Regions from separate parts of the Dactylosporangium sp. CA-139114 genome, predicted to be linked through region 2. Evidence: riboswitches for the same ligand, from Rfam matches in the RefSeq annotation. Region 2 holds a riboswitch; the other holds the start of a gene.
What was found. A riboswitch is a leader RNA that binds a small molecule or an ion and turns the genes downstream of it on or off. The one in region 2 is predicted to bind ZMP and ZTP.
Positions count from the first base shown of each region.

Region 1: another riboswitch for ZMP and ZTP. It lies ahead of ACQP2P_RS45960 (bifunctional 5,10-methylenetetrahydrofolate dehydrogenase/5,10-methenyltetrahydrofolate cyclohydrolase); the one in region 2 lies ahead of glyA (serine hydroxymethyltransferase).

Region 1 is NZ_CP192080.1:10,181,558-10,196,285, reverse strand. It holds partial or broken gene yidD (membrane protein insertion efficiency factor YidD) at 1-120, shown strand, start outside; gene yidC (membrane protein insertase YidC) at 132-1,190, shown strand; gene ACQP2P_RS45965 (protein jag) at 1,303-1,917, shown strand; ZMP/ZTP riboswitch at 2,072-2,154, shown strand; gene ACQP2P_RS45960 (bifunctional 5,10-methylenetetrahydrofolate dehydrogenase/5,10-methenyltetrahydrofolate cyclohydrolase) at 2,315-3,118, shown strand; gene rsmG (16S rRNA (guanine(527)-N(7))-methyltransferase RsmG) at 5,053-5,820, shown strand; gene ACQP2P_RS45950 (AAA family ATPase) at 6,332-7,717, shown strand; gene ACQP2P_RS45945 (ParB/RepB/Spo0J family partition protein) at 7,714-8,754, shown strand; gene ACQP2P_RS45940 (hypothetical protein) at 9,293-10,051, shown strand; gene ACQP2P_RS45935 (GNAT family N-acetyltransferase) at 10,367-11,047, shown strand; gene ACQP2P_RS45930 (N-acetylmuramoyl-L-alanine amidase) at 11,357-12,535, opposite strand; gene trxA (thioredoxin) at 12,798-13,133, opposite strand; gene trxB (thioredoxin-disulfide reductase) at 13,168-14,094, opposite strand; gene ACQP2P_RS45915 (hypothetical protein) at 14,187-14,728, opposite strand, start outside.
Region 2 is NZ_CP192080.1:1,482,016-1,496,743, reverse strand. It holds gene ACQP2P_RS06670 (branched-chain amino acid aminotransferase) at 1-297, opposite strand, end outside; gene ACQP2P_RS06665 (3-isopropylmalate dehydrogenase) at 581-1,609, opposite strand; gene serA (phosphoglycerate dehydrogenase) at 2,089-3,699, opposite strand; gene ACQP2P_RS06655 (TipAS antibiotic-recognition domain-containing protein) at 4,082-4,513, shown strand; gene ilvC (ketol-acid reductoisomerase) at 4,652-5,665, opposite strand; gene ilvN (acetolactate synthase small subunit) at 5,688-6,206, opposite strand; gene ACQP2P_RS06640 (acetolactate synthase large subunit) at 6,221-8,056, opposite strand; gene ilvD (dihydroxy-acid dehydratase) at 8,271-10,124, shown strand; ZMP/ZTP riboswitch at 10,142-10,228, shown strand; gene glyA (serine hydroxymethyltransferase) at 10,245-11,483, shown strand; gene ACQP2P_RS06625 (hypothetical protein) at 11,534-14,728, opposite strand, start outside.

The DNA of each region.
Region 1 (14,728 bases), 1.5 Mb from region 2:
CCTCGCGATCTGGCGGCTGCTGCGCTGCCACCCATTCCACCCCGGTGGGTTCGACCCGGTGCCACCGCGCCGGGGACACTCGCCCGAGCCCGAGTCGACGTGACTGGAGCGGTGTCGTGATTAGCAAGCTGATGGCCGGGATCTACTGGCTGATCTCGAAGGTGATGCTGTTCTGGCACACCGTCTGGGATTCGATCCTGCCGGACCACCGGGTGCTGAGCACCAACTGGCAATGGGTCCTGGCGATCGTCTTCCTGGTGATCACCGTCCGGGTCGTGCTGTTCCCCATCTTCGTCAAGCAGATCAAGTCGCAGCGCGCGATGCAGGCGATCCAGCCGAAGATGAAGGAGCTGCAGGAGAAGCACAAGGGCGACCGGGAGACCCTCCAGAAGGAGGTCATGAAGCTCTACCAGGAAGAGAAGGTCAACCCGCTCATGGGCTGCCTTCCGATGTTCCTGCAGATCCCGGTCTTCATCGGCCTCCTGCACGTGCTGCGTCACCTCCGGCCGGGCATGTCCGACCACAGCATGGAGCTCTACGGCTGGACCAAGTCGGAGTTCCTCAGCGCCGTCGACGCCCGCCTCTTCGACGCCCCGATCGTCGCCAAGTTCAGCAGCAGCACCGCCGAGCTGCTGAAGATCGACGCGAGCTCGACCACGGTGAAGATCGTCGCCGCCATCCTGGTCGCGCTGATGATCACCACCACCTACCTGACGCAGCGTCAGATGATCAAGAAGACGGGCTGGAACACCGACCCGCAGCAGCGCATGATCCAGAAGTTCATGCTCTACGGCATCCCGTTCTTCACCCTGACGTCCGGCTGGTACTTCCCCATCGGCGTCATCATCTACTGGGTCACGAACAACGCCATCACGCTGGCCCAGCAGTACTGGGTGCTGCACAAGTACCCGCCGCCGGCGAGCGCGTCGACCAACAACGTGCCCTTCAAGAACGGCGCCAAGAAGGCCGCCGACACCAAGCAGCCGAGCGGGCTCGGCGCGCTGTTCGCCAAGGCCCGCGAGGACGCCGCGGCGCAGCAGCGGGCCAACGGCAAGGGCGCCGCGAAGGCGACCGGCGCCAAGGCCAACGGCACGGCCCCCGAGGCCACCGGGCCGTCCCGGGCTCCGAAGCCCGGCGCCAAGCCGATCAACCCGAAGAAGGGTGGCGCCGCGAAGCGGCAGTCGGGTTGATGCGACCCCGCTGGGCCACCCCTCAACGGGCCCAGCGCGGGGCGCTCCCTGCAAGCAACCCACCCCTCACCGACGACCTGTGACGGCGCCTCGGCGCCCCAAACAAGCGGAGATGAGTTTCGTGACCGACACCACCAGTGATCTCGGCGCCGAGGACTTGGACGAGCAGACGGCTGCCGCGTCCACCGAGTCCGAGCCCGAAGGCGACGAGGAGTCCTCGGCCTCGGCCAACGGCTCCGGCCGCTCGAGCGCGGACCTGTTCCGCGAGAGCGAGATCGCGGCCGATTACGTCGAGGGCCTGCTCGACATCCTCGACTACGACGGCGACATCGACGAGCTCGTCGTGAGCGGCCGGCCGGTCGTCGAGGTCGTCGAGGGCGGGGACGGCTCGGGCAAGCGGCTGCAGGCCCTCGTGGGCCAGCGGGGCGCGACCCTTGAGGCGCTGCAGGAGCTGAGCCGGCTGGCCGTGTTCCGGCAGACGGGTTCGCCGAGCCGGCTGCTGCTCGACGTGGGCGGCTACCGGGCGCTGCGGCGCAAGGAGCTCGGGGCGATCGCGAAGAACGCGGCCGAGAAGGTGAAGGAGTACGGCGAGGCCGTGCGGCTGGAGCCGATGAGCGCGTTCGAGCGCAAGTGCGTGCACGACGTGATCAACGCCCTGCCCGGGGTGGAGAGCGAGTCGGAGGGCGTGGAGCCGTCCCGCCGGATCGTGGTTCGCCCGACCGCTTGATTCTTGCTCTTCCTGGACCGCCCCGGCACGCGCCCGGGGCGGTTCTTTTTTGCCCTCAGGTTCTCGGGTTGATCTGCCCTTTGCGGCCTCGTGCTTGAGCCTCCTTCGTTCCGGCGCTCCCACTTGGCCGGTCCTGTTCCGGCGCGGGCATACTGGTTGGTGACGCGACTGGCGGCATCGAGGATGGGCAACCATCGGGAAGCCTCGTCGTGGGAGTCGACCGCCTGGGCTCTCACGCGTGACGAGGAGCCGTATGCCTAACTCACCCGCTTCCGCTTCCCATCTCTCCGATTCCACTTTCGCGGCGGCCCCTGGTTCTGCGGCCGGTTCTCCTGCGGCATCTGGCTCCGCTCGCCTCCTGCCGGGCGCGCCGGTGGCGGAGCGCATCCTGGCGGACGTGGCCACGCGTGTGGCGGCCCTCCGCGATCGAGGCATCACCCCGTCGTTGGCCACGATCCTGGTGGGCGACGACGACGCCAGTGCCGGCTACATCCGGATCAAGCAACGCCAGGCCGCCGAGCTCGGCTTCGACTCCCCGCACCGCCACCTCCCGGCGGACGCGACCCAGGCCGACCTCCACGCCGCGATCGACGACTTCAACGCCGCCCCGGACGTGCATGCCCTCCTGATCCAGTACCCGACGCCGAAGCACCTCGACTACGACGCCGCCCTCATGCGAGTCGACCCGGACAAGGACGTCGACGGGATGCACCCGCTGAACCTGGGTCGCCTGGCGGCCGGCATTCCCGGACCGCTCCCCTGCACCCCGGCGGGCATCGAGGCGCTGCTGGCCCACTACGAGATCCCCGTCAGCGGCCGCGAGGTAGTGATCCTCGGCCGCGGCGCGACGCTCGGCCGCCCCTTGGCGATGCTGCTGGCCCAGAAGCGACCCACGGCGAATGCGGCCGTGACCGTTGTGCACACCGGGGTGCCGGACTGGACCCGGTACACGCAGCGCGCCGACATCCTGGTCGCCGCCGCCGGCGTGCCGGGCATCATTCAGCCGGAGCACGTGAAGCCGGGCGCGGTCGTGGTCGGCGGCGGCGTGCGGTACGCCGGCCGCCGCCTCCTCCCGGACGTGGACGAGTCCTGCGAAACGGTCGCGGGCGCGATCACGCCGCGGGTGGGCGGCGTCGGCCCGACTACGGTGGCCATGCTTTTCCGCAACGCCATCGAGGCCGCGGAGCGCCGTTTCACGTGAAACGTGGTTCGGGCTCGTGGTGGTTCGGGCTCGTGGTGGTTCGGGCTCGTGGTGGTTCGGGCTCGTGGTGGTTCGGGCTCGTGGTGGTTCGGGCTCGTGGTGGTTCGGGCTCGTGGTGGTTCGGGCTCGTGGTGGTTCGGGCTCGTGGTGGTTCGGGCTCGTGGTGGTTCGGGCTCGTGGTGGTTCGGGCTCGTGGTGGTTCGGGCTCGTGGTGGTTCGGGCTCGTGGTGGTTCGGGCTCGTGGTGGTTCGGGCTCGTGGTGGTTCGGGCTCGTGGTGGTTCGGGCTCGTGGTGGTTCGGGCTCGTGGTGGTTCGGGCTCGTGGTGGTTCGGGCTCGTGGTGGTTCGGGCTCGTGGTGGTTCGGGCTCGTGGTGGTTCGGGCTCGTGGTGGTTCGGGCTCGTGGTGGTTCGGGCTCGTGGTGGTTCGGGCTCGTGGTGGTTCGGGCTCGTGGTGGTTCGGGCTCGTGGTGGTTCGGGCTCGTGGTGGTTCGGGCTCGTCGCGCTTTTTTCGGCCGCGTGCCGCGTGCCGCGTGCCGCGTGCCGCGTGCCGCGTGCCGCGTGCCGCGTGCCGCGTGCCGCGTGCCGCGTGCCGCGTGCCGCGTGCCGCGTGCCGCGTGCCGCGTGCCGCGTGCCGCGTGCCGCGTGCCGCGTGCCGCGTGCCGCGTGCCGCGTGCCGCGTGCCGCGTGCCGCGTGCCGCGTGCCGCGTGCCGCGTGCCGCGTGCCGCGTGCCGCGTGCCGCGTGCCGCGTGCCGCGTGCCGCGTGCCGCGTGCCGCGTGCCGCGTGCCGCGTGCCGCGTGCCGCGTGCCGCGTGCCGCGTGCCGCGTGCCGCGTGCCGCGTGCCGCGTGCCGCGTGCCGCGTGCCGCGTGCCGCGTGCCGCGTGCCGCGTGCCGCGTGCCGCGTGCCGCGTGCCGCGTGGTGTTGTCGAGGAGGTTCGGGGCCTGGCCGTCGAGGGCGACCGAGAACTCGGCCCGTGTGGGTGCCTCCTGGGGCTGGGTTCATCCAGTGGCTTTGCTCGGCGGGGCGGGGGACGCGCGGCCGAGGTTGGCTGGCCCGTCGATGAGGACCCGGCGTCTGCTTGTGAGCCGTGGCCGTTGCGCCGTCCGCCGCTTGCCCGCCGGGTCCGGTCGAGCTTGCCCACCGGCGTCCGGTGCGGAACGCCGCCGCGGCGAACCAGAGCCCCAGCCCCGGCGTCGGTGTGGTGGGCGACGACGATGCGCACCGCACGGGGTCGTTCTGCGGACGAGGGATGGAGCAGTCTCCCGTCTGCCATGCGGCTCTAGCATCAGTCGAGGCGAGCTGGCCGTCGGCCCGACCGGATCACACCGAGGTATCGACGCGTCGTCGTTCCTCACGGATGGCGCCAGGCAGGCTCACCCGGCCGACCGGCCTGGACCGCGAAGTGGTGACTCCCGGGGTCGGCCGGCTCTCCGTCGTCCGAACGCGACGGGGTGAGGGCGCCCGCCCCACGGACGGACTCGGCCCCAGCCGACTGCCGCTCCGTGCCTCGTCGATTGCTCAGTGGCCCGTACTACCTTCTCGAGCCCGATGCGTTCGCCCTTCAGCGCTGTCCAGGCCGTGCTTCTCGGGTCGCGTAGAACTTGCCCTCGGTGGTCGCCTGAACCAAGCCCACCGGTCTGCTGCGAGTCGCGCCTCCCGGTCCGTCCGGGCCGTCGGCCGCGTCGAGGGCTCGCGGTCCGAAATACCGCCGCTCGCCTTCCCCGCGTTCGAGCGCACCACTGACCACGTCCGACTCCGCGCCTACCCCAGCCCCGCCGTGCATCAGCCCCCTCTCCCGCACCACGGCCCCAATCGGCCCGCGCCACCCACCACCCGATGCGCACCGATCGCGCCGTCCACGTTTCACGTGAAACACGCCCAGCGGGGCTCCCCGCGTCCGGGGGTGGCGAGCGGTACGTGGTTTGCTTGACCCCATGGACGGTGCAGTGCCCAGCGAGATTCTCCCCGTGGCCGAGAAGGTCTTCGGCGATCGGCTCCCCGCCGCGATCCGCTTTGCGGAGTTGCTCGTAACGGATGGAGTTCTCCGCGGGCTCATCGGGCCGCGCGAAGCGCCACGCATCTGGGAGCGGCACCTTCTGAACTGTGCTGTGGTCGCGGACCTCATTCCGTCGGGTGCCTCCGTGGTCGACGTCGGGTCTGGAGCCGGTCTCCCCGGTATGGTGCTGGCAGTGGCTCGTCCCGACCTGTCCGTCACCCTGGTCGAGCCGCTCGCACGACGTACCGCATTCCTTTCCGAAGCGGTGACGGCCCTCGGCCTCGAGCGGACCACCGTGGTCCGTGCCCGGGCCGAGGAGTGCGTCGGCAAGCTTGCGCTCGCCGACGTCGTCACCGCCCGAGCCGTCGCTCCGCTCGACCGGCTCGCCGGCTGGTGTCTCCCCCTCACCGCCATCGGCGGCCACCTGCTCGCGATGAAGGGCGCCTCCGCGGCGGCCGAGGTCGCCGAGCACGCGGAGGCCCTGACGAAGCTCGGTGCCGGTACGGCCGCGGTGCGCACGTGCGGGGACGCCATCCTCGCCGAGCCCACCACCGTGGTCGACGTCGTGCGGGAGCGAGAAGGCGTGCGCGTCCGCAAGGCCGGGGCCGCGCGCGAGCGGGAAGCCGCGCGTACCCGAGACGCGGGAGACGCGCGGCAGCGGGAAGGCGCGCGTCCCCGGAAGTCCGGAGGGCGCCGCGGCCGATAGCCGGGGGCGTGTTCGCGACCCCCGGGCAACGGGGGAACGGGGACCACGCATGGCGGACGGCAGGGCGGTGGGCATCGGATGGCCGATGTCGCCGATACAGCGACTCGGCGGCCTGCTCCGGCGAGTTGACGGATTTCTGGTCTTTTGGCGGCCGAGTTGGGGTGAGAAGGCCAACGACGCGCCGGTGAGTCATAGCTCCGCCCGGCGAAGCGCCGTAGGCTGGCCCCGCGCCACTCTTCTGTCCGACGGAACGGCACCCGATGGGGCCGGCCTGGACGGAACGGGTCCGGACGGCGAGCGCCCCTCAGGGGCGGACGGCTCCGGAGCCGGTACCGCCGGGACGACCCCCAGGGCGGCGGACTCCGGCCCCCGGGCGGCCCCCGGCGAACCCTCCATCGATGCGACCGACGGACTCGACACCGTCGACCACGCGGCGGGAGTTCCCGAGGACCACGGGCCGGCGGACGAGGTGGCCGAGGGTGCACACCTTTCCGAGCGGGACGGGACTGACATGGTGCGCGATAGCGATGATGGTCCGGGCTACGGCGATGCAGACGGTCATGTTTCACGTGAAACGGGGATAGAGGGCTGGGGCGTACGCCCGACCGGCCGACCGGTGCCACAGCCCCGAGCAGAGTACGGCGACTCCTCCCGGCCGGTCGAGCCGGTGCGATTCGAGGCCCCCGGTTCGCCCTCCGCTACGCCGGCGCCGGTCTCGCCGACCGTTCCTCATGCGGTACCGCCGCGAAATCCCGTGTCCGCTCCGCCGCACGGCTCGCCGACTCGCTCGGACGCGGAGTCGACACGCGGGGGCACGGTGGATTTTCAGGTGGCGGCCCCGAACGACCGCGGCGCAACCGGTACCCTTTACGGCCGGGGAGTATCGCCAACAGTCGACGCTTCTCAGGCCGAGGTGCGGCCCGAACGACGGAACCCACCATCCCCCCGGCCTCACCCGTCCGTCGTCACCGCGGATACCGAGGGCGCCATGACTGACGCGTATGTTTCACGTGAAACCGAAGACCCCCCGCTCGCACAGGAGGCAAAGCGCGCCGTGGAGATTCTCAACCCGAGCGGGGAGATCACCATGCCCCGCCCACCACGGCGCCGCACGATGTGTGTGGCCAACCAGAAGGGCGGCGTCGGGAAGACCACCACCGCGGTGAACATCGCCGTAGCCCTCGCGCTCCACGGCAACCGCGTGCTGGTGATCGACCTCGACCCCCAGGGCAACGCCTCGACCGGACTCAACGTGCCCCACCACTCGGGCGTGCCGGACGTGTACGACTGCCTCATCGACGGCGCTCCGCTGGACGCGGTGACCCAGCAGGTCGAGGGGATCCCGAACCTATGGGCGGTACCGGCGACGATCGACCTCGCCGGAGCGGAGATCGAGCTCGTCTCGGTCGTCGCCCGCGAGTCGCGACTCAAGCGCGCGATCGAGGCCGGCGGCGACAACTACGACTACATCTTCATCGACTGCCCGCCCTCGCTCGGCCTCCTCACGGTCAACGCGCTCGTCGCGGCCGAGGAGGTCCTGATCCCGATCCAGTGCGAGTACTACGCGCTGGAGGGTGTGCAGGCGCTCACGAACAACATCGAGCTCGTCCGGTCGCACCTCAACCCGCACCTCGACATCACGACGGTGCTCCTGACGATGTACGACCGGCGCACGCGCCTGGCCGACCTCGTGGAGCAGGACGTGCGGAACCACTTCGGCGAGAAGTGCCTGAACGCGGTGATCCCCCGCAACGTGCGGGTATCGGAGGCGCCGAGCTACAGCCAGTCGGTCATGACGTACGACCCCGGCTCGCGGGGTGCGGTCAGCTATTTCGAAGCGGCGCAGGAAATCGCGCTGCGCGGCGCGCAAGGCGCGCAGGTGGGAGGGGTCGCATGAAGTCCAACCGACGTGGGGGTCTCGGGCGGGGGCTCGGCGCTCTCATCCCAACCGCCGCCGCGCCGGCCGAGGGCGCGACCGGCACGGCGACTGCGCTCGCCACTCCCCCGAACGTCACGAACGGCACCCCGGCGGAGACCCCGGCCCCGGCCCCGGCTCAGGCCTCGGCGGCCGACGCGCTCGCCCCGGTGCCGGGCGCGCGGTTCGCCGAGATCCCGGTCGGCGCCATCACGCCAAACCCGAAGCAGCCGCGGCAGGTGTTCGACGACGAGGCGATCGAGGAGCTGAAGACCTCGATCCAGGAGGTCGGCTTCCTCCAGCCCATCGTCGTGCGCGAGCTGCGCGAGGCGGAGGGTGAGAAGCAGTATGAGCTCGTCATGGGTGAGCGCCGCTGGCGCGCCGCCCAGGCGCTGGGCAAGGAGGCCATCCCGGCGATCGTCCGCGAGACGCGCGACGACGCGATGCTGCGGGACGCGCTCCTGGAGAACATCCACCGGGCGAACCTGAACCCGCTCGAAGAGGCGGCGGCGTACCAGCAGCTGCTCGAGGAGTTCGGCGCGACGCACGAGGAGCTCGCCAAGCGGATCGGCCGGAGCCGCCCGCAGATCTCGAACACGATCCGGCTCCTGAACCTGCCGGCCCCGGTCCAGCGCCGCGTCGCGGCGGGTGTCCTCTCGGCCGGGCACGCGCGGGCGCTGCTCGGTCTCGAGGACTCGGACGAGCAGGAGTCGCTGGCGACGCGGATCGTCGCGGAGGGTCTGTCGGTGCGCGCCACCGAGGAGCTCGTCCAGCTGGCGGTGTCGGAGAACGCGCCGAAGAAGTCGGCCCCGGCCCAGCGCCGCGCCAAGCCGCACGCGCCCGCACTGTCCGATCTGGCCGACCGTCTCTCGGACCGCTTCGACACGCGGGTGAAGGTCGACATCGGCCGCCGCAAGGGACGCATCACGATCGAGTTCGCGACGGTCGACGACCTGGAGCGGATCGTGGGCATCATCGGCGTGCCGGAGGAGCAGTCGGCGACCCAGCCCGAACAGTAGTAGCGAGCGGTAGCGCCTTCGGACAAACAGCAGCGCCTCCGCATAGAGCAGCAGCGCATCCGCACAGAGCGAGGGCCGATCCCGAACTAACCGGGGTCGGCCCTCGTGCCGTTTCAGAAATCCATGGCTCGGGTCCGCGCCACTATCTGACCGTTGCTCCCGCCAGACAAATGGGCGGGCCCGAGGGCCTTCGGCCGGAGGGGCCCGCCCAGCCAGGTCCGCGGTGGCAAAAACAGGTCGCCGACCCCGAGATGGGCCGAAAAGCGCCATTCCGAACCCCGGGAGCCGAAAAAGTCGGTGGGAGGAAATCTTGAGAGAACGGCTCTGAGCGAATCTTGTCCACAGGGGTTATCCACAGGCTCACCCGTTTCACGTGAAACCGAGCGCGAAATCGGGCGCGGCCCTGTGGATGAACATTGCCACACGTAGGACGACCTCGATTGCGTCATCCACAGCGCAATCCACCGAACCTGTGGATAACTCGCTCGCTGTCCACAGGGTGCGGACAGCGGCCTTCCGTTCGGCTAGGGTCGGCTTCGTGCCCGAGTCGCCACAGCAACCGCCACAGCTCCCCGCGTTCACCTACTGGCCCACCTTCCCGTTCGAGGGCGACATCCGCGTCAAACGCCTCCTCGACCCGGTGCCGATCGAGCCCCCGCGCCACGGCGACAACCCGGCCGAGTGCCGGGCGTGCTCGGCGCCGGACGAGGCGTACATCTGGGTGAGCGACCGCTGGCGAGTCCGCGCGCTCGATCGCCCGACGGGCCTGCCGGCCGTGCTGATCCTCGAGTCCCGGTCGCACCTCGACCTGGGCGACCTGCCGAACATGCTCGCGGCCGAGCTCGGCGTGATGACCGTCCGCCTGGAGCGCGCGATCCGCTCGCTGGACGGCGTGGCCCGGGTTCACGTGAACCGCTGGGGCGACGGCGCGGCGCACCTGCATGTGTGGTTCCTCGCCCGCCCCTACGGACGGCTCCAGCTCCAGGGCACCTTCCTCGCGCTGTGGGACGACATCCTGCCCCCGATCCCCGAGGACCGCTGGCGCGAGAACCTGGCGATGGTCGCCGCCTGGCTGGCCGAGTTCGGCGGCCGCCCGCTGGCCGAGCCGCCGCGCATCAACTGGACCGCCCCCACGAGCCTGGCCGAGCGCGAGGCCCAGTCGCAGCCCGACGACGCCCTGGAGCCGGCGGCCGCCGCGGCCGAGAACGACGACGTGACGGTCCCGGAGCCGGCCGCGGGCAACGACGACACACCGGACGACCCGGCGTCGCAACAGCCTTCGGCCCCGGCCCGCTGACCCGACCACGGGAGCGAAGGGGGCAGCGGTGCCCGCGTCGGACAGCTCTCAAGACGCAGGCGGGCGGGCACCGGGCCTGCTCGTGCTGACCGTCCTGTCCGGAGACCGCCGCGATCAGGCCCGGCGCGGGGCATTCACTCGCCATCGGGCCGACCCCGCCGCCCACCTTTGGTAGCCGTCCGGCCACGACGATCCACCCGAACGGGCGCCGGGGGTGAGCAGGGATAAGGAACTTGTCCGCGGATGGGTCCCACGGCGTGTCGCGAATGCGTACCATCAGGACGAGCTAATCCCGGGTGCGGTGGAGATGGGCCAATGTCGCGACGTCTCGTCAGTTTGACGCTGGACACCCTCGAGGACCTTCCTCGATCGTGCCGTGACTGCGTGTTCTGGGAGCTCGACCCCGTCGCCGCCGATCGGGCGTGTGCCAACGGCGACCCGGGCCTCGAGAAGGAGGCCTGGGTCTCGCAGACGCTGCTCGAGTGGGGCTCGTGCGGCAAGCTCGTGTACGTCGACGGCATGCCGGCCGGATTCGTGATGTTCGCGCCGCCCGCGTACGTGCCGCGGAGCATGGCCTTCCCGACCTCCCCGGTCTCGCCCGACGCCGTGCTGCTCATGACCGCGCACGTCGTGCAGCCGTTCGCCGACGGCGGGCTCGGCCGCATGCTCGTCCAGGGCGTCGCGCGCGACCTCACCAAGCGCGGCGTGAAGGCGATCGAGGCGTTCGGCGACGCGAAGTTCGGCGAGGTCGACGAGGCGGGGCGCAACGAGCGCGGCTGCGTGGCGCCGGCGGACTTCTTTCTGTCGATCGGCTTCAAGACCGTACGACCGCATCCGCGCTATCCCCGTCTGCGTCTCGAACTCCGGACCGCCCTGTCGTGGAAGTCGGACGTCGAGTACGCCCTGGAGAAGCTGCTCGGCTCGATGAGCCCGGAGTCGCTGCTCCGCCCGGTGCTCCCGGTTCGCCCGGCGACTCGAGAGATGACCTCCGGCTGAGCCGACCGAGCCCGAAAAGGCTCCCAAATTCGGGCAAATTCTCACGCCACACCCGAGCGTGGGGGCCTCGGTTCGGTCCAGGCATCCGGCGGCCCGGCGAGCAGGTCCGGGGCTGAGACTCCGGTTGGGCGCGGCCAGGGGGCATTCGCGAAGACGGTCCGCTGTGTTGTGCGTTCGAGCCGAGCCCTTACCCGCAGTGCCGATCGCGGCACCGACCGGAGCGCAGCCGGCAACGGCACGAGAACTGTGCTCAGCCAAGCGCCGACGGCCCGGAAGCCGCACGGCCCCGGGCCAGGTGGCGGGTGAGCGCTACGCGGTCGGGGCGGTCGAGCCGGTCAAGGCCCGAAGCAGACTCACGTCGATCGAGCCGGTCGGGACGTCCGCCTCGACGGGGAGGTACATCCGCTGGACCGCGGCCATGATGGCCTCCACGACCCGGTCGCGGAACGCGGGGTCGATCAGCTGCCGCCGGTCGCCCGGCGACGTCAGGTAGCCCACGTCGACCCGGACGGCGGGCATCTTGGTGAGCCGGAGCAGCTCCCAGGTCTTCGCGTGGGTGTGGCAGTCACGCAGCCCGGTGCGGACCACGATCTCGCGCTGCACGAGGCCGGCCAGCCGCTCCCCCACGACGGAGGTGGGGCCGGAGACGGAGCCGTAGTGGTAGGTGGCGACGCCGTCCGCGAGGGGCGTGGCGTGGCCGTCGAGGTGGATCGAGATGAGGAGGTCGGCGCCGAGCTCGTTCGCGAGCTGCACCCGGTCACGGTCGCCCAGAGCGTTCGCGGGCTGCGGACCCCTGGTGAGGTTCACCCGCATACCCGCGGCCGCCAGACGGCCCTCCAGACGGGCCGCAAGGTCGTACACGAGGTCCGCCTCCACCCACCGCAGCGGCCCGTCCGGCACCACGTGCCCGGTGTCGGGTCCGCCGTGGCCGGGGTCGATCACGATGCGCTTGCCCAGCAGCGTCGGGCCCGAGGCGCGGAAGGCCTCGGCCTCGCGCAGGAGCTGGGGCCGGCCGCCGATGACCTTGCGGCCGAGCCGGCGCAGGGCACCGATCGTGGCCGGGCCGCACTCGCCGTCGGGGCGCAGGCCGACCTCGCGCTGGAACTGGGCCACGGCGTGCGCGGTGCGGCTGCCGTAGATGCTGTCGGCGCGGCCGGGGTTGTACCCCATCTCGAGCAGCCGCTCCTGGAGCTGCCGGACGTCGTCGCCGACGTAGGGGTCGCCGACGGTGTGGAACAGGGCGCGCTGGCCGAGCCGCCAGCGGGCCGCGTCCAGGGCGCGCCAGGTCTCGTCGCCCACCTCGCCGTCGACGGTGAGGCCCCGGCTCTGCTGGAAGGCGCGCACGGCCCGCTCGACGTCGGCGTCGTATTCGGGATCACCCCACGACGGATCCGACGGCAGGAGATCCTCCAGCAGCTCCAGCACGACCAGAATGCCGCGGATCTCGGCAACCGCCGCGCCCCGCGCCCCGCGCCGGATAGCCCGCATATGGTCCTCCTGAAGTGCCTGTGCCCCGCGTCGGAATCGTACGTGCCCGCCTGAGCGCGCCGTTATGGGGCGATTCACCCATGCTGAGCCGCGTCCGCGAGGCAGCGTACTCCCACCACCCCGGTAGCGCGCCCCACCGGGCACCGCACCATAGAGAAAAAGCGCCGCGCCGGGCGCAGCGTTACACCGGATCCGAAATGCCCCGCCTCCGCGTCGGCGGAGACGGGGCATCGGAGAGACTCGCGCGGAGCGCGAGCTGGGATCAGGCCGGGTCGAGCGCCGACTCGATCAGCCGGACCAGCGCGCTCTTCGGGTTGGCGCCCACGACCGAGCGGAACGGCTCGCCGTCCTTGAACACGGTCAGGGTGGGCACCGAGAGGACCTGGTAGGCCCGCGCGGTCTCCGGGTTGCTGTCGATGTCGACCTTCACGATCTTGACCTTGTCGGCGAGCTCACCGGCGGCGATCTCGTTCAGCATGGTCTCGATCTTGCGGCACGGCTGGCACCATTCCGCCCAGAAGTCCACCAGAACCGGAATATCCGATTTGAGGACGTCGACCTCGAAGGTCTTGTCGCTGACGGGCTGGATGGCTCCCATGCGCTCTCCTTCTCTCCAAGCTCTCTTGCTCGCTCTACAGGGCCGCGATGTACCGCTCGGCGTCAAGGGCCGCGGCGCAGCCGGTGCCCGAGGCGGTGATGGCCTGCCGGTAGGTGTGGTCGACGACGTCGCCGGCGGCGAACACGCCCTCGATGTTGGTGCGGGTGCTCGGCGCGGCCACCTTCACGTAGCCCTCGTCGTCGAGCTCGACCTGGCCGCGGAACAGCTCGCTGCGCGGGTCGTGACCGATCGCGACGAACACGCCGGCCACCGGCAGGTCCTGCTCTTCGCCGCTCACGGTGTTCTTGACGCGCACCGCGCCGACGCGGCCGCCGCCGTCGACGACCTCCGTCACGACGCTGTTCCAGAGGACCTCGATCTTCTCGTTGGCCAGGGCGCGTTCGGCCATGATCTTGCTGGCGCGGAACGAGTCGCGGCGGTGGATGATCGTGACCTTGGCGGCGAAGCGGGTGAGGAAGGTCGCCTCCTCCATCGCCGAGTCGCCGCCGCCCACGACGACGATGTTCTCGTTGCGGAAGAAGAAGCCGTCACACGTGGCACAGGACGACACGCCCCGGCCGAGCAGCTCCTGCTCGCCCGGCACGCCGAGCGGGCGCCAGGCGGAGCCGGTGGCCAGGATGACGGCCTTGCCCTGGTATTCCGTCTCGCCGACCCACACGCTCTTCACCGGGCCGTCGAGCGCGACCCGGGTCGCGTCGTCGGTGATGAACTCGGCCCCGAAGCGTTCGGCCTGCTTGCGCATGTTGTCCATGAGCTCGGGCCCGTTGATGCCGTCCGGGAAGCCGGGGAAGTTCTCCACCTCGGTGGTGGTCACCAGCGCGCCACCGGAAGTAACACCCTCGATCACCAGGGGCTTGAGGTTGGCCCGGGCCGCGTAGACGGCAGCCGTGTACCCGGCGGGACCGGACCCCACGATGATCAGGTTGCGGACCTCGTCCACGGTCGACTCCTCGAATTCAGCCTGTGCCAGCAAAACGCCATCCTACGAACCGGCCATTCCCGGTGAACGGTGACTCGTGTGCCACATCACCACTACGGGGCGGTGGTTCGGTACCGTTCGTCGGCGATCGCCCCGCCGAGGCCGCAGTCCGGTCCGACGACGATCACGAGACGCCTGCCCACCGCGGTCCGCGAACCGTCGACGACCACGACCAGCGCCGCCTGCCCCTCGAACGCGGCGTAGTCGACCAGCGCCACCTGACCACCGTATTCCCTCGTAATCGCCGTGATGCACGCGGCCCGCGCGGCCGGCTCGGCGAGGCGCGCGAGGGGGCTCGGCACGGCCGCCGGGGCCTTGGCGCTGTTGTCGAACGCGCTCGCGCCGCCGTCGCCCTGCACGTTGTTGTGGGACTGCGCCTTCGGCACCGTCTCGGCGACGCCGCCGACCGTGCCCCGGGCGTAGTCGCGGCCGCTGGAGATGATCGGCGAGTCCCCCGAGAACGGCAGGAACCCCGACGATCCGGGCCCGGCGTCGCCCTGGGCGCCGGTGGCGGAGCCGCGCTCGGGCCCGCCCGCGGCCACGTTGGGCACGGCGGACGCGGGCCGGTCGGACTTGGTGGCCCCGGACTCGCGCA
Region 2 (14,728 bases):
GTTGGCGTCGGGGCGGAACATCGACACCCCGCCGTCGGCCGTCCGGTAGGCCTTGAGCCCCTCGAAGATCTCCTGCGCGTAGTGCAGCACCGCGCTCGCCGGGTCCATCGGGATCGGGCCGCGCGGCTCGACCCGGGCGTCGTACCAGCCCTTGCCCTCGGCGTAGCGCACGGTGACCATGTGATCGGTGAAGATCCGGCCGAAGCCCGGGTTGGCCATGAGCGCGGATCGCTCCGCGGCGGCTACGGGCTGGGGATTCGGACGAATCTCGAAATCGAGCGTTTCACCGCCGTTCATGCATGCCTCCACAAAAGGTCGCGGTGGCACGCTCACGCCGCGTGCCGTGCCGCCAACTTACCCGAACGGACGTTCAATCGCAGCCAGCGCGCGGAGGTTCCAATGGTGTGGAGGATTCCGGCGTTGAGCCCGGGCCGATCGGCCCGGGCTTTCCCTCGTTCGACGCTGTGCAGACGGGGTGTGGCCCTGCTGACGCGTGGTGGGTCGGGCCACCGCGGCCGCGAGCCGGTCGCCGATCGCGGCACCGGCCTCGTCGCCGACGGCCTTGGTCATGCGTGGTGGGTCAGGCCACCGCGGCCGCGAGCCGGTCACCGATCGCGTCGGTGGACAGGGCCGAGCCGGGGGTGCGGCCCGCGACCTCGTTGCCGACGGCCTCGGTCACGCGCGCGGCCGCCTCGGGGTGGCCGAGGTGGTCCAGCAGCAGCGCGGTCGAGAGCACCGCGGCCGACGGGTCGGCGACGCCCTTGCCGGCGATGTCGGGAGCCGACCCGTGCACGGGCTCGAACATCGACGGGAACGCCCGCTCCGGGTTGATCGAGCCGCTCGCGGCCAGGCCGATGCCGCCCGTGACGGCCGCGGCGATGTCGGTGAGGATGTCGCCGAACAGGTTGTCGGTGACGACGACGTCGTACCGCTGCGGATTCGTGACCAGGAACATCGCGGCCGCGTCGACGTGCTGGTATTCGGTCTCGATGTCCGGGAACTCGCCCTTGACCGCGTTGAAGGTCCGCGCCCACAGCCCACCGGCGTGCGTGAGCACGTTGGTCTTGTGCACGAGCGTCACCTTGCGCCGCGGGCGCTTGGCCGCCCGGGCGAAGGCGTCGCGGATGACGCGCTCGACGCCGTGGCGGGTGTTGAGGCTCTCCTCGGTGGCGACCTCGGCCGCGGTGTCGGGGTGCAGGTTGCCGCCGGCGCCGACGTACAGGCCCTCGGTGCCCTCGCGGACCACGACGAGGTCGATCTCGCCCGGCTTCACCCCGGCCAGCGGGCTGGTGGTGCCCGGCCAGAGGCGGGAGGGGCGCAGGTTGACGTACTGGTCGAAGTCGAACCGCAGCTTCAGCAGCAGGCCCCGCTCCAGCACGCCCGGCGGGACGCTGGGGTCGCCGACCGCGCCGAGCAGGATGGCGTCGTGGCCGCGCAGCTCCTCGAGCACGCTGCCGGGCAGGACCTCGCCGGTGCGGTTGTACCGGGCGGCGCCCAGGTCGTAGTCGGTCGTCTCGACGCCGGGCAGGACCACGCGCAACACCTTGAGCGCCTGCGCCACCACCTCGGTGCCGATGCCGTCACCGGCCACAACCGCGATCTTCGCCACCTCTGACCCCTTTCGTAGACCGCTCAACCGTACGCCGCCGTCCTATTCCGTGGACGCGCGTCCCGCTTCATGAGAACACGCGGGGTGATGCCGGGCCGGTCACGGCTGCGTCGGCCCGCGGTGACCGCTCGCGACCGGGCGGGCCACGTGCTCGCCACCGCGGTCACGCCCGCGTGCAGCCCACTCTGCCATTCGCCCTCGCGCGACGATGAGGCACCCACTCCGCCCCGCGTCCGAGCGCTCCCTGCCGCACGCCCCCGAGCGCCGTCGTGCCGTCGCCTGACGCCCCCAAAGCGCCGTCGCGCCGCGTCCGAGCGTCGCCGCGCGGTGTGCCGGTGCCCCCGCCCGCGCGCCCCGCGCCACCACGCATCGCGCCCGCGCGCCCCGCGCCCTAGCGCCCCGCGCCACCGCGACAGGGCCGCGCAAGGAATGAGGGCGGGGAGCGCCGCCACGCTCCCCGCCCTCGTAGGAGGAAAGTCCTAGTCGGCGGACAGGTCCGCCGTGCTCGCGGCCGTCGCACCGATGGCCTGCTGGGCCTCGCCGAGCAGATCCGCCGCCACCGCCTGGTCGACGGTCAGCGTCATGAGCGCCTCCCCGCCGGCCTCGCGCCGAGCGACCTGCATCGAACCGATGTTGACCCCCGCGGAACCCAGTATCGACCCCACCGTGCCCACCACGCCGGGGCGGTCGGCGTAGCGGAAGAACAGCAGCACGCCCTCCGCCGCCAGCTCGAGACTGAAGCCGTCGATCTCCGTCAGCTTCAGCGCCTCACGCGGGCCCGCGACATACGTGCCGGACACCGAGGCTACCCGCCCGTCCGGCAGGGCTCCACGCACGGTCACCAGGTTGGGCTGGTCGGATGAGTCGGTGAAGACCGCGAGTGCTACTTCGACCCCGCGGTCGGCCGCCAGATGGGGTGCGTTGACGTAGGTCACCTGCTCCGCCACCACGCTGCCGAACAGGCCCTTCGTGGCGGCCAGCCGCAGCACCGACACATCGTGTCTGGCCACCTCGCCGTGCACCTCGACGGTCACCGACGCCGCGATGCCGCCCGCGACCGCGGTGAACACGGCGCCGAGCTTCTCCGCCAGCGGCAGCAGCGGGCGCACCTCCTCCGCGACCATGCCGCCGACCTGGACGTTCACCGCGTCCGGCACGAACTCGCCGTCGAGGGCGAGCTTGACGGAGCGCGCGACCGCGAGCCCGGCCTTGTCCTGCGCCTCGACCGTGGAGGCGCCCAGGTGCGGGGTGGCGACCACGCTGTCGAAGGCGAACAGCGGCGAGGCGACGCACGGCTCCTTGCTGAACACGTCGATGCCCGCGCCGGCCACCCGCCCGTCGGCGATCGCGTCGGCGAGGGCCTGCTCGTCGATGAGGCCGCCGCGGGCCGCGTTGATGATGCGCACGCCCGGCTTGACGATCGACAGTTCGCGCACGCCGATCAGCCCGACGGTCTCCGGCGTCTTGGGCAGGTGGATCGAGATGAAGTCACTCTCCCGGAGGAGTTCGTCCAACCCCAGCAGCCGTACTCCGAGCCCCGCCGCGCGCGCCGGCTGGATGTACGGGTCGTAGGCGACCAGCCGGACCCCGAACGCCGCCATGCGCTGCGCGAAGAGCACACCGATGCGCCCGAGCCCGATCACTCCGACGATCTTTCCGGACAGTTCCACGCCGGTGTACTTCGAGCGCTTCCACTCCCCCGCCTTCAGCGCCGCGGACGCGGCGGCGGTGTTGCGCGCGACGGCGAGCAGCAGCGCGACGGCCTGCTCGGCCGCGGAGACGATGTTCGACGTGGGCGCGTTGACGACCATGACGCCGCGCGCGGTGGCGGCCGGCACGTCGACGTTGTCCAGGCCGACCCCGGCGCGGGCGACGACCTTGAGCCGAGGCGCCGCGGCCACGGCCTCGGCGTCGATGCGGGTGGCGCTGCGAACGATCACGGCGCTGGCGTCGGCGAGCTCGGCCAGCAGCGCGGGGCGGTCGGTGCCGTCGATGTGACGAACCTCGTAGTCGTCGGCGAGCACCTCGAGAGCGGACGGAGCCAACTCCTCGGCGATGAGCACCACCGGGCGGTCAGGAGGGAGGGTCATGGGACCTCGACTTCCAGGCTTCGGTTGGCGTCGGCTGCGGGGCGCGCGACACTGCCCGCCACGCACTGGGGGGAAACCGCGACGGGGCCGGGCGGACGGCCTCTTCAGGCGATGGTAGGCCCGCCGCCCCACCCCTTCCCGGCCCAATGAAGTGAGCGCGATCACAGGCTGGGCCGGCCAGGCCCCGCGCCCGCGCGCCCGATATCCCCGTGTAAGAGCGCTTTCCCACCCGAACACCCCACGGCCCCGGCTCCCGCGCGGCCGCCATGCACACGCGCACGCCACAGCGCCGCGCCCCCGCACGGCGGTCCGGCCGCTCGGCTCGGATGTATCCGCGCCGCAAGGTTGACTCTCCAGCGACTGGAGACCTCAGGCTGATGGCATGACGACGAACCTGACACCCGAGGAGAAGCGGGCCCTGTTCGGCTCCTTCGATCCCGATCAGCACGCCGAGGAGGCCGAGCAGCGCTGGGGCTCCACCGAGGCGTACCAGCAGTCCGCCCGCCGCACGGCGCAGTACACCAAGGCCGACTGGGAGCGGATCAACGCCGAGGCGGCCGAGAACACGGCGCGGTTCGCCGCGGCGTTCGACAGCGGCGTCCCGGCCGGCGACGAGCGGGCCATGGATCTCGCCGAGGCGCACCGCCAGCACATCAGCCGCTGGTTCTACGACTGCTCGACCGAGACCCACCAGGGGCTCGGCGAGATGTACGTGTCCGATCCCCGGTTCACCGCGAACTACGACACCGGGCACCCGGGGCTCGCGGCGTACATCCGCGATGCCATCCGGGCCAACGCGGCCCGGATGAGCTGAGCCGGCTCCTCACCACCCACGGACGCCGGGATTCCTGGCGGGAGCGACGGTCCGCAGCCGACGCGGACCCGAGCCATGAACCAGCGCGGCCCCTCTCGAAGCGAGAGGGGCCGCGTTGTCGCGGATCAGGCGGTCTGGTCAGGCGGTCTCGGTGATGGGGCGGTCGACCCAGCTCATCATCGAGCGCAGCTGCTTGCCGGTCTCCTCGATCGGGTGGTTGGCGCCCTGCTCGCGGTACTTGGTGAAGTTCGGGCGGCCGGCGTCGTCCTCGGCGATCAGCTCGCGGGCGAACTCGCCCGACTGGATCTCGCCCAGGATGCGCTTCATCTCCTCCTTGACCCGGGCGTCGATGACGCGCGGGCCACGGGTGTAGTCGCCGTACTCGGCGGTGTCGGAGACGCTGTAGCGCATGCGGGCGATGCCGCCCTCGTACATCAGGTCCACGATGAGCTTGAGCTCGTGCAGGCACTCGAAGTAGGCGATCTCCGGGGCGTAGCCCGCCTCGGTGAGCACCTCGAAGCCGGTCTGGACCAGGGCCGACGCGCCGCCGCAAAGCACGGCCTGCTCGCCGAAGAGGTCCGTCTCGGTCTCCTCCTTGAACGTGGTCTTGATCACGCCGGCGCGGGTGCCGCCGATGCCGGCCGCGTAGGCCAGCGCCAGCTGCAGCGCGTTGCCGGTCGCGTCCTGCTCCACCGCGACGAGACAGGGCACGCCCTTGCCGTCGACGAACTGACGGCGGACCAGGTGGCCCGGGCCCTTCGGGGCGACCATGCACACGTCCACGTCCGCGGGGGGCGTGATCAGCCCGAAGCGGATGTTGAGGCCGTGGCCGAAGAAGAGCGCCTTGCCGGCGGTCAGGTTCGGGGCCACGTGCTCGGAGTACAGCGAGCGCTGCACCGTGTCGGGCGCCAGGATCATGATCACGTCTGCCTCGGCGCTCGCCTCGGCCGGGGTGAGGACGCGCAGGCCCTGCTCCTCGGCCTTGGCGCGGCTCTTGGACCCCTCGGGCAGGCCGATGCGCACGTCGACGCCGGAGTCGCGCAGGCTCAGCGCGTGGGCGTGACCCTGGCTGCCGTACCCCAGCACCGCGACCTTGCGGCCCTGGATCAACGACAGGTCGGCGTCGTCGTCGTAAAACACCTCGGCGGGCATGTGCTTGTTCCTTTCGAGAATTTCAGGAGGCGGCGCGGAGCGCCGGACCGGTCGTGATGGAGCGGGAGCCGCGGCCGATGGCCACGACGCCGGACTGGACCATTTCCTTGATACCGAACGGCTCCAGGTCACGAAGCAGCGCGTCCAGCTTTTCCGACGTGCCGGTCGCCTCGATGGTGAGGGCGTCGGCGGCGACGTCGACCACGCGGGCCCGGAACAGGTTCACGGTCTCGAGGACCTGCGAGCGCACCGGGCGTTCCGCGCGCACCTTCACCAGCAGCAGCTCGCGCTGCACGCTGGCGGTGGTGTCGAGTTCGACGATCTTCAGGACCTGCACCAGCTTGTTGAGCTGCTTGGTCACCTGTTCCAGCGGGGATTCGTCCGCGTTGACCACGATCGTCATCCGGGAGACCTCGGGGTGCTCGGTCTCGCCGACGGCCAGGGAGTCGATGTTGAAGCCGCGGCGGGCGAACAGCCCCGCGACGCGAGCCAGTATGCCGGGCTTGTTCTCCACCAGGACGGAGAGGGTGTGCTTGGCCATGGTCGGTGCTACTCCTACACGTCGTCCTGGTCGAACGCGGGACGGACGCCCCGCGCGAACATGATCTCGTCGTTGCTCGTGCCGGCGGCGACCATCGGCCACACCATCGCGTCCTTGCCGACCACGAAGTCGATGACGACGGGCTGGTCGTTGACCTTCATCGCGGCCTCGATCGTCGCGTCGACGTCGCGCTTGGTCTCGCAGCGCAGCCCGAAGCAGCCCAGCGCGTCGGCGAGCTTCACGAAGTCCGGGATGCGGTGCTTGTGGGTGCCGAGCTCCGTGTTGGAGTACCGCTGGTCGTAGAAGAGCGTCTGCCACTGCCGGACCATGCCCAGGTTGCCGTTGTTGATGACGGCGACCTTGATCGGGATGCCCTCGAGCGCGCAGGTGGCCAGCTCCTGGTTGGTCATCTGGAAGCAGCCGTCGCCGTCGATCGCCCAGACCACCTTGTCCGGCCGGCCGACCTTGGCGCCCATCGCGGCCGGCACCGCGTAGCCCATGGTGCCCAGGCCGCCCGAGTTGAGCCAGGTGGCCGGGTGCTCGTACTTGATGAACTGCGCGGCCCACATCTGGTGCTGGCCCACGCCGGCGGTGTAGATGGCCTCCGGGCCGACCAGCTTGCCGATGCGCTCGATGACGTACTGCGGCGACAGCGTCCCGTCCGAGGGCTCCTCGTAGCCCAGCGGGTAGCGGCCGCGGATGTCGTCCAGGGTCGCCCACCAGTCCGTGAGCACCGGCTTGCGCCCGGCCGCGTGCTCGGCCGCGACGGCGGCGAGCAGCTCCTCGATCACGTGCTTGGCGTCGCCGACGATCGGCACGTCCGCGGTGCGGTTCTTGCCGATCTCGGCCGGGTCGATGTCGGCGTGGATGACCGCCGCGTTCGGCGCGAACGTCGACAGCTCGCCGGTCACCCGGTCGTCGAACCGCGCGCCGATGGTGATGAGCAGGTCCGACTTCTGCAGCGCGTAGACCGCGCCGACCGAGCCGTGCATGCCCGGCATGCCCATGTGCTGCGGGTGCGAGTCCGGGAAGGCGCCGCGGGCCATCAGCGTCGTGACGACCGGGGCGCCGGTCAGCTCGGCCAGCTTCAGCAGCACCTCGGAGGCGTGGGCCTTGATGACGCCGCCGCCGACGTAGAGCACGGGGCGCTTGGCCCCGGCGATCAGGCGGGCCGCCTCGCGGATCTGCTTGCCGTGCGGGTGCAGGGTCGGGTGGTAGCCGGGCAGTTCCAGGGTGGGCGGCCACTTGAACGTGGTCTTGTTCTGCAGCACGTCCTTGGGGATGTCGACCAGGACGGGGCCCGGGCGGCCGGTGCCGGCCAGGTGGAACGCCTCGGCGAGCACCCGGGGCAGCTCCTCGCCCGACTGGACGAGGTAGTTGTGCTTCGTGATCGGCAGCGTGATGCCGGCGATGTCCGCCTCCTGGAAGGCGTCCGTGCCGATCGAGCCGGAGGCGACCTGGCCGGTGATCGCGACCATGGCGACCGAGTCCATGTAGGCGTCGGCGATCGGGGTCACCAGGTTCGTCGCGCCCGGGCCGGAGGTGGCCATGCACACGCCGACCTTGCCGGTCGCCTGCGCGTAGCCGGTGGCGGCGTGGCCGGCCCCCTGCTCGTGGCGGACCAGGATGTGCCGGACGTTCTCGGAGTCGAACAGCGGGTCGTACGCCGGGAGGATCGCGCCGCCCGGAATGCCGAACACGACGTCGGCGCCGAGGGCCTCGAGCGAGCGGACGAGTACCTGCGCCCCGGTGAGCAGCTCCGGCTGGGCCTTCTTGTCGACGGCCGGCGCGGTGGCGGGCGGTGCGGGGTGCCCCCGGTGGGCGAGAACTTCTGGCGTGGGTCTCGTCATCGCTTTCGCACTTTCGCTCGAAGGTGTCTAGGCAAGGCTCCGGACATGAAAAAACCCCACGTGCTCGGCACGGGGGGCTAGCGCGCTGACGGCAGACGTCGGCGCGCTAGATGATAAGTACTCGGAGCGACCTCGACGACATGAGCCCACTTTGGCGCATCTCACGGCCTGAGTCAACCTATCCCAGGATACGGAACGTGTCAGACTCGCAGGTATGCCCGAGCTGCGGTCCAAGACTTCCACTTCTGGTCGCAACATGGCCGGCGCGCGCGCCCTGTGGCGCGCCACCGGCATGACCGACTCCGACTTCGGCAAGCCGATTGTCGCCATCGCCAACAGTTTCACGCAGTTCGTGCCGGGCCACGTCCACCTCCGCAACCTCGGCATGATCGTCGCCGACGCGGTTGCCGAGGCCGGTGGGGTCGCCAAGGAGTTCAACACCATCGCCGTCGACGACGGCATCGCCATGGGCCACGGCGGGATGCTCTACTCGCTGCCCAGCCGCGAGCTCATCGCCGACGCCGTCGAGTACATGGTGCAGGCCCACTGCGCCGACGCCCTCGTGTGCATCTCCAACTGCGACAAGATCACGCCCGGCATGCTGCTCGCCGCCCTCCGCCTCAACATCCCCACCGTCTTCGTCTCCGGCGGCCCCATGGAAGCCGGCAAGACCATCTCGATCGAGGGCGTCGTCCACGAGAAGGACGCCAAGCTCGACCTCATCGACGCGATGATCGCCTCCGCCAACGAGTCCGTCACGGACGAGCAGCTCGGCCAGATCGAGCGCTCCGCCTGCCCGACGTGCGGCTCGTGCTCGGGCATGTTCACCGCCAACTCCATGAACTGCCTGACCGAGGCGATCGGGCTGGCCCTGCCGGGCAACGGCTCGACGCTGGCCACGCACGCGGCGCGCAAGGCGCTCTTCGAGCGGGCCGGATCGCTGATCGTCGACCTCGCCAAGCGCTACTACTTCGCCGACGACGCCTCGGTGCTGCCGCGGGCGATCGCCTCGCGGCCGGCCTTCGAGAACGCGGTGGCGCTGGACGTCGCGATGGGCGGGTCCACCAACACGGTGCTGCACCTGCTGGCCGCCGCCCGGGAGGCCGAGCTCGACTTCTCCGTGGCCGACATGGACGGGATCTCGCGCCGCGTGCCCTGCCTGGCCAAGGTGGCGCCGAACACGCAGAAGTACCACATGGAGGACGTGCACCGCGCCGGCGGCATCCCCGCCATCCTCGGCGAGCTGTCGCGCGGCGGGCTGATCGACGAGTCCGTCTGGTCGGTGCACTCCCCGACGTTCCGCGAGTGGATCGACGAGTGGGACATCCGCGGCGGCAAGGCCTCGGAGCAGGCACTCGAGCTGTTCCACGCCGCGCCCGGGGGCGTGCGCACCACCGAGCCGTTCTCCACGCAGAACCGGTGGAACTCGCTCGACACCGACGCCGAGAACGGGTGCATCCGCAGCGTCGAGCACGCCTACACCAAGGACGGCGGCCTGGCGATCCTCTTCGGCAACCTCGCGCCCGACGGCTGCGTGGTCAAGACGGCCGGCGTGCCCGAGGAGAACCTGACGTTCTCCGGCCGCGCGAACGTCTTCGAGTCCCAGGAGGCGGCGGTCGACGGCATCCTGGCCAAAAAGGTCGTGGAGGGCGACGTCGTCGTCATCCGGTACGAGGGGCCCAAGGGCGGCCCCGGCATGCAGGAGATGCTGTACCCGACCAGCTTCCTCAAGGGCCGCGGCCTCGGCCGCGCCTGCGCGCTGATCACCGACGGGCGCTTCTCCGGCGGCACGTCGGGCCTCTCGATCGGGCACATCAGCCCGGAGGCGGCCGGCGGCGGCCTCATCGCGCTCGTCGAGAACGGCGACCGCATCGACATCGACATCCCGAACCGCTCCATCCAGCTCGTCGTCGGCGACGAGGAGCTGGCCGCGCGCAAGATCGCGCAGGACAAGCGGGAGCGGCCCTACACCCCGCTCGACCGCGAGCGGCCGGTGTCGGCGGCGCTGCGGGCGTACGCGTCGATGGCGACGTCGGCGAGTGACGGAGCTTACCGCCGGGTTCCGTAACTTCCACTAGGATGTGCGTCAGTCATCGCGACTGGCGCACATCAAGGTGGAACCGACCACCGGGGAGCTTCCGATCGCGGGCACCGCGCGCCTGGGTGTCCCGACGTATCAGGAGGCTGCATGTCTTCTTTGCGCTTGGTGGATCCCGAGCTGGCCGCGCTCGTCGAGGGCGAGGAGCAGCGTCAGCACGACACGCTGCGGATGATCGCCTCGGAGAACTACGTATCCCGGGCCGTCCTCGAGGCGACCGGCTCCGTGCTGACCAACAAGTACTCCGAGGGTTACCCCGGGAAGCGGTACTACGAGGGCCAGCGCTTCATCGACCCCATCGAGGAGATCGCGATCGCGCGGGCCAGGCACGTGTTCGGCGTCGAGCACGCGAACGTCCAGCCGTACTCGGGCTCGCCCGCGAACCTCGCCGTCTACCTGGCCCTGGCCAAGCCCGGCGACACCGTCATGGGCATGGCGCTGCCGATGGGCGGGCACCTCACGCACGGCTGGCCGGTGTCGGCGACGGGCAAGTGGTTCCGGCCGGTGCAGTACTCGGTCCGCCGCGAGACCGGCCGCGTGGACCTCGACGAGGTGCGTGACCTGGCGCTGCGGGAGCGCCCGAGGCTCATCTTCTGCGGCGGTACGGCCATCCCGCGCACGATCGACTTCCCGCGCTTCGCCGAGATCGCCCGCGAGGTGGGCGCCGTGCTCGTCGCGGACATCGCGCACATCGCCGGCCTCGTGGCGGGCGGGGCGCACCCGTCCCCGGTCGGGCACGCCGAGATCATCTCGACCACGACGCACAAGACGCTGCGGGGCCCGCGCGGCGCCATGCTCATGTGCACCGCGGAGCACGCGTCCGCCATCGACAAGGCCGTGTTCCCGGGCCTGCAGGGCGGCCCGCACAACCACACCACCGCCGGGATCGCGGTCGCCCTGGGCGAGGCTTCACACGATTCCTTCAAGGTGTACGCCCAGCAGGTGGTCGCCAACGCCCGCGCCCTGGCCTCGGCCCTGCTCGAGCACGGGTTCGACCTCGTGTCGGGCGGCACCGACAACCACCTGCTCCTGCTCGACCTCACCGGCAAGGGCATCGGCGGCAAGCCGGCCGCGAAGGCCCTCGACCGCGCGGGGATCGAGACGAACTACAACACGGTGCCGTACGACACCCGCAAGCCCTTCGACCCGTCCGGTCTGCGCCTGGGTACTCCCGCGCTGACCACCCGCGGCCTCACGGAATCCGCGATGCCCCAGGTGGCCTCGTGGATCTCCCGCGCCGTGGACGCCGCCCTGAAGTCGGACGACGCCGCGCTCGACGTGATCGCCGGTGAGGTTCGGGAGCTGCTCTCGGCCTACCCGCTGCGCTGACGCCCGAGGGGGCTCCGCGCTGCGCGGCGCCCCCTCGTTCGGCCGTTCGATCACTTCCGGCGCAGGAACCTGCGGGTCTTCTCCTTCGGCTCCTCGTCGAGGTTGAGCTCGAGCGGCGCGAGGTCCTCGAACGCGGAGAGCTGCTGCTGCTCGCGCTTGCGCTGCTCCGGGATGCGCTCGCCGTCGTTCCAGCCGTCGTTGCCGGGCTCCTCACTCCGCGGTGCGGCCCCGTCCCAGCCCTGGTTGGGCGGCGCGCCGCGGTCCCAGCCCTCGTTGCCGGGCTCCTCACTCCGCGGTGCGGCCCCGTCCCAGCCCTGGTTGGGCGGCGCGCCGCGGTCCCAGCCCTCGTTGCCGGGCTCCGCGCTCCGGGGCGCGGCGGGGCCGTCCCAGCGCTCGCCCGGCTCGGAGCCCCAGGCGCCGGCGGTCTCCTCCGGGCCGTTGCGCTCCTTCTTGTCCTTGTCCTTGTTGCGCCCCCAGCGGGACTTCTTGGTCTTCTCACCGCTGCCGCCCCCACCGTCGGCGACGGGCGGCGGCACGGGCGCCTGCGCGGGCCCGTCCCACCAGGCCTCTTCACCGCCGCGTCCAGCGGGCGGCGGCGCGTCCTCCCGCGGGGGCCGCTGCGGCCGGGACTCCCACGCGTCGGTGGTACGCCCGTTCCGGCTCGGCCACGCCTGAGTGGCCGGCTCGTCCCGGCCGGACGCCTGAGCCTCCCACGGCTGGGTGGTCGCGGCTCCCCCGGCCGCGTGGTCGGGCTGAACCTGGGCCTCCCGGCCCGAGGAGGGGTGCGGGGCCCACGGCTGGCTGTTCCATCCACCGGCGGCCGGGGCGGCGGGCTGGCCCTGCGCGTCCGGCCCTCTCCCGGCGGGGCTCTCGGACCTGGGGTCCCATGCGTCGGCGGCACGACCACTGCCGGCCTGGCCCTCCCACGCATCGGCGGCACGCCCGCTCCCGGACGCTAGCTGACTCTCCCACGCGTCAGTGGTACGCCCGTTTCCGGACGGAGCCTGGCCCTCCCACGCGTCGGTGGGACGCCCGCTCCCAGACGCTGGCTGACGCTCCCACGCGTCAGTGGTACGCCCGTTTCCGGACGGGGCCTGGCCCTCCCACGCGTCAGTGGTACGCCCGCTCCCGGACGGGGCCTGGCCCTCCCACGCGTCAGTGGTACGCCCGTTTCCGGACGGGGCCGCGGTCGGCTGCCCCATGCCCGTCATCGGATCGGCGTCGGCAGCCGGCACGCTGGGCCAGCTCGCGGTCCGCCCCTGCTCCCGAGCGTCGACGCTCTCACCCTCGGGCGCCTGCTGCCGATCCCGCCGCCGAATCGACCGCGACGCGGCATCGGACGACTCCCAGGACCGCCGCAACTCGAGCGGCTTGGCGACGAGCTCGGGCGCGTCGCCGTCGAACAGACTGCCGGTAAAGGCCGCCCGCTCGGGTCGCCGCCGCGCCTCTCCGGCCGCCGGCTGCTGCTCGCGGCCCGGCTCCGAGTTCCGCCAGTCTTCACCACCGGCGGCCCCCGCCTGAGGCGCCGCGAGCCAGTCACCGGACGGCCCGGCCTCCGCCCCGGGCTGCCAGTCAACGGACGGCCGCGCGGACGCGCCGCTTTCGCCCGCCGGCTGCCATTCCACGGACGGCCGCCCGGACGCACCGTTCTCGCCCGCCGGCCGCCACTCAACCGAGGGCCGCCCGGACGCACCGTTCTCTGCCGCAGGCTGCCACTCAACCGAGGGCCGCCCGCTCGCACCGTTCTGTGCCGCAGGCTGCCACTCGACGGACGGCCGCCCACTCGGCCGCGCCTCATCGGCACCACGCCCGGCCGCGGGCGCCTCGCCGGCTCGCCACTCCACGGACGGCCGCTGCGACGGACCCGCCTCGGACGCGGACCGCCACTCCACGGACGGCCGCTCGGGCGCGGCCTGCCACTCGACCGAGGGCCGCTCGGGCGCGGACGCATCGGGCGCGGACCGCCAGTCAACCGACGGCCGCTCGGGCGCGGACGCATCCGGCGCGGATTGCCACTCGACCGACGGCCGCACGGGCGCGGCCTGCCACTCGACCGACGGCCGCTCGGGCGCGGAGGATTCGGGCGTCCGCCAGTCCACCGGAAGGCGCTCGGCTCCCCGCGACTCGGCCGGCGGCGGCCACTCCACAACCGGCCGCTCGTCCGCCCGCCCCGCGTCCTGGGAGTCGGACGCCCACGGCTCCCGACCCGTCGTACTCCAGTCAGCAACCGGCTCGGGCGCCCGCGTCTGCGCGATCGGCTCGGGGGCCCGGCGATCCCGCCACGGCTCCCGCACTGGCTCGGGAGCCCAGTTCTCACGCCACGAATCGGCCACCGGCTCCGGAGTGCGCGCCTGCCGCCACGAAGGCTCGACCACCGGCTCGGGGGCGCGGTTCTCACGCCGTGAGTCGGCGACGGGCTCGGGCGTGCGCGTCTCCCGCCACGAGGGCTCCACCAAGGGCTCGGGAGCGCGCGAGTCGCGCCACGTCTCCGCTACCGGCTCGGGAGCGCGGTTCTCGCGCCGCACATCCGCGTTCGGCTCGGGAGCGCGGGAGTCGCGCCACGAGTCCGCGTTCGGGTCGGGAGCGCGCGAGTCACGCCAGGTCTCCGCTACCGGCTCGGGAGCGCGGTTCTCGCGCCGCACATCCGCGTTCGGCTCGGAAGCGCGGAAGTCGCCGCTCGCATCGGTGGTGCGCGTCTCGCGCCATGCGTCCGCGCGGGCCGGCTCGGGGTCGGTGGTGGGGTCGGGCCAGTTGCCCGCGTCGTACGCCACGGGGAAGTCGTCCGCCGACTCGCTCGACCAGCGGAAACGCTCGCCCGGGGCCGGGGTCTCGCCGCCCATCGGGGACCAGGCACGCCGCGCGGAGGCGCGGGCGTCGGGATCGGAGGTGTCCTCCGCGGCCCAGGCCGCGAGCCGGCTGGCCGAGTCGTTGTCCCAGTTTCCGACGAGTTCGCGGGTCGAGCGGGCCTCCCACGAGCTCTCGGGGCCGTCGTCGCCGCGCGAGGAGACATCCCCGTCGGCGGAGGCACCGTCGCGGGCGGCGCCACCATCGCGGGCGGTGGCACCATCGCGACCGCGCGCGGAGGCGTCGTCGCCCCGGCGGGAGGAGGCTTCGCCGTTCGGGCGCGCGGAGGCGTCGTAGCCGCGGTCGAAGCCGGACGCCGCGCCGAAATCCGGGTCGCGACCGTGGTCGCGGTCGAAGCCGGACGCCGCGCCGAAGTCCGAGTCGCGGCCGGTACGCGCGGA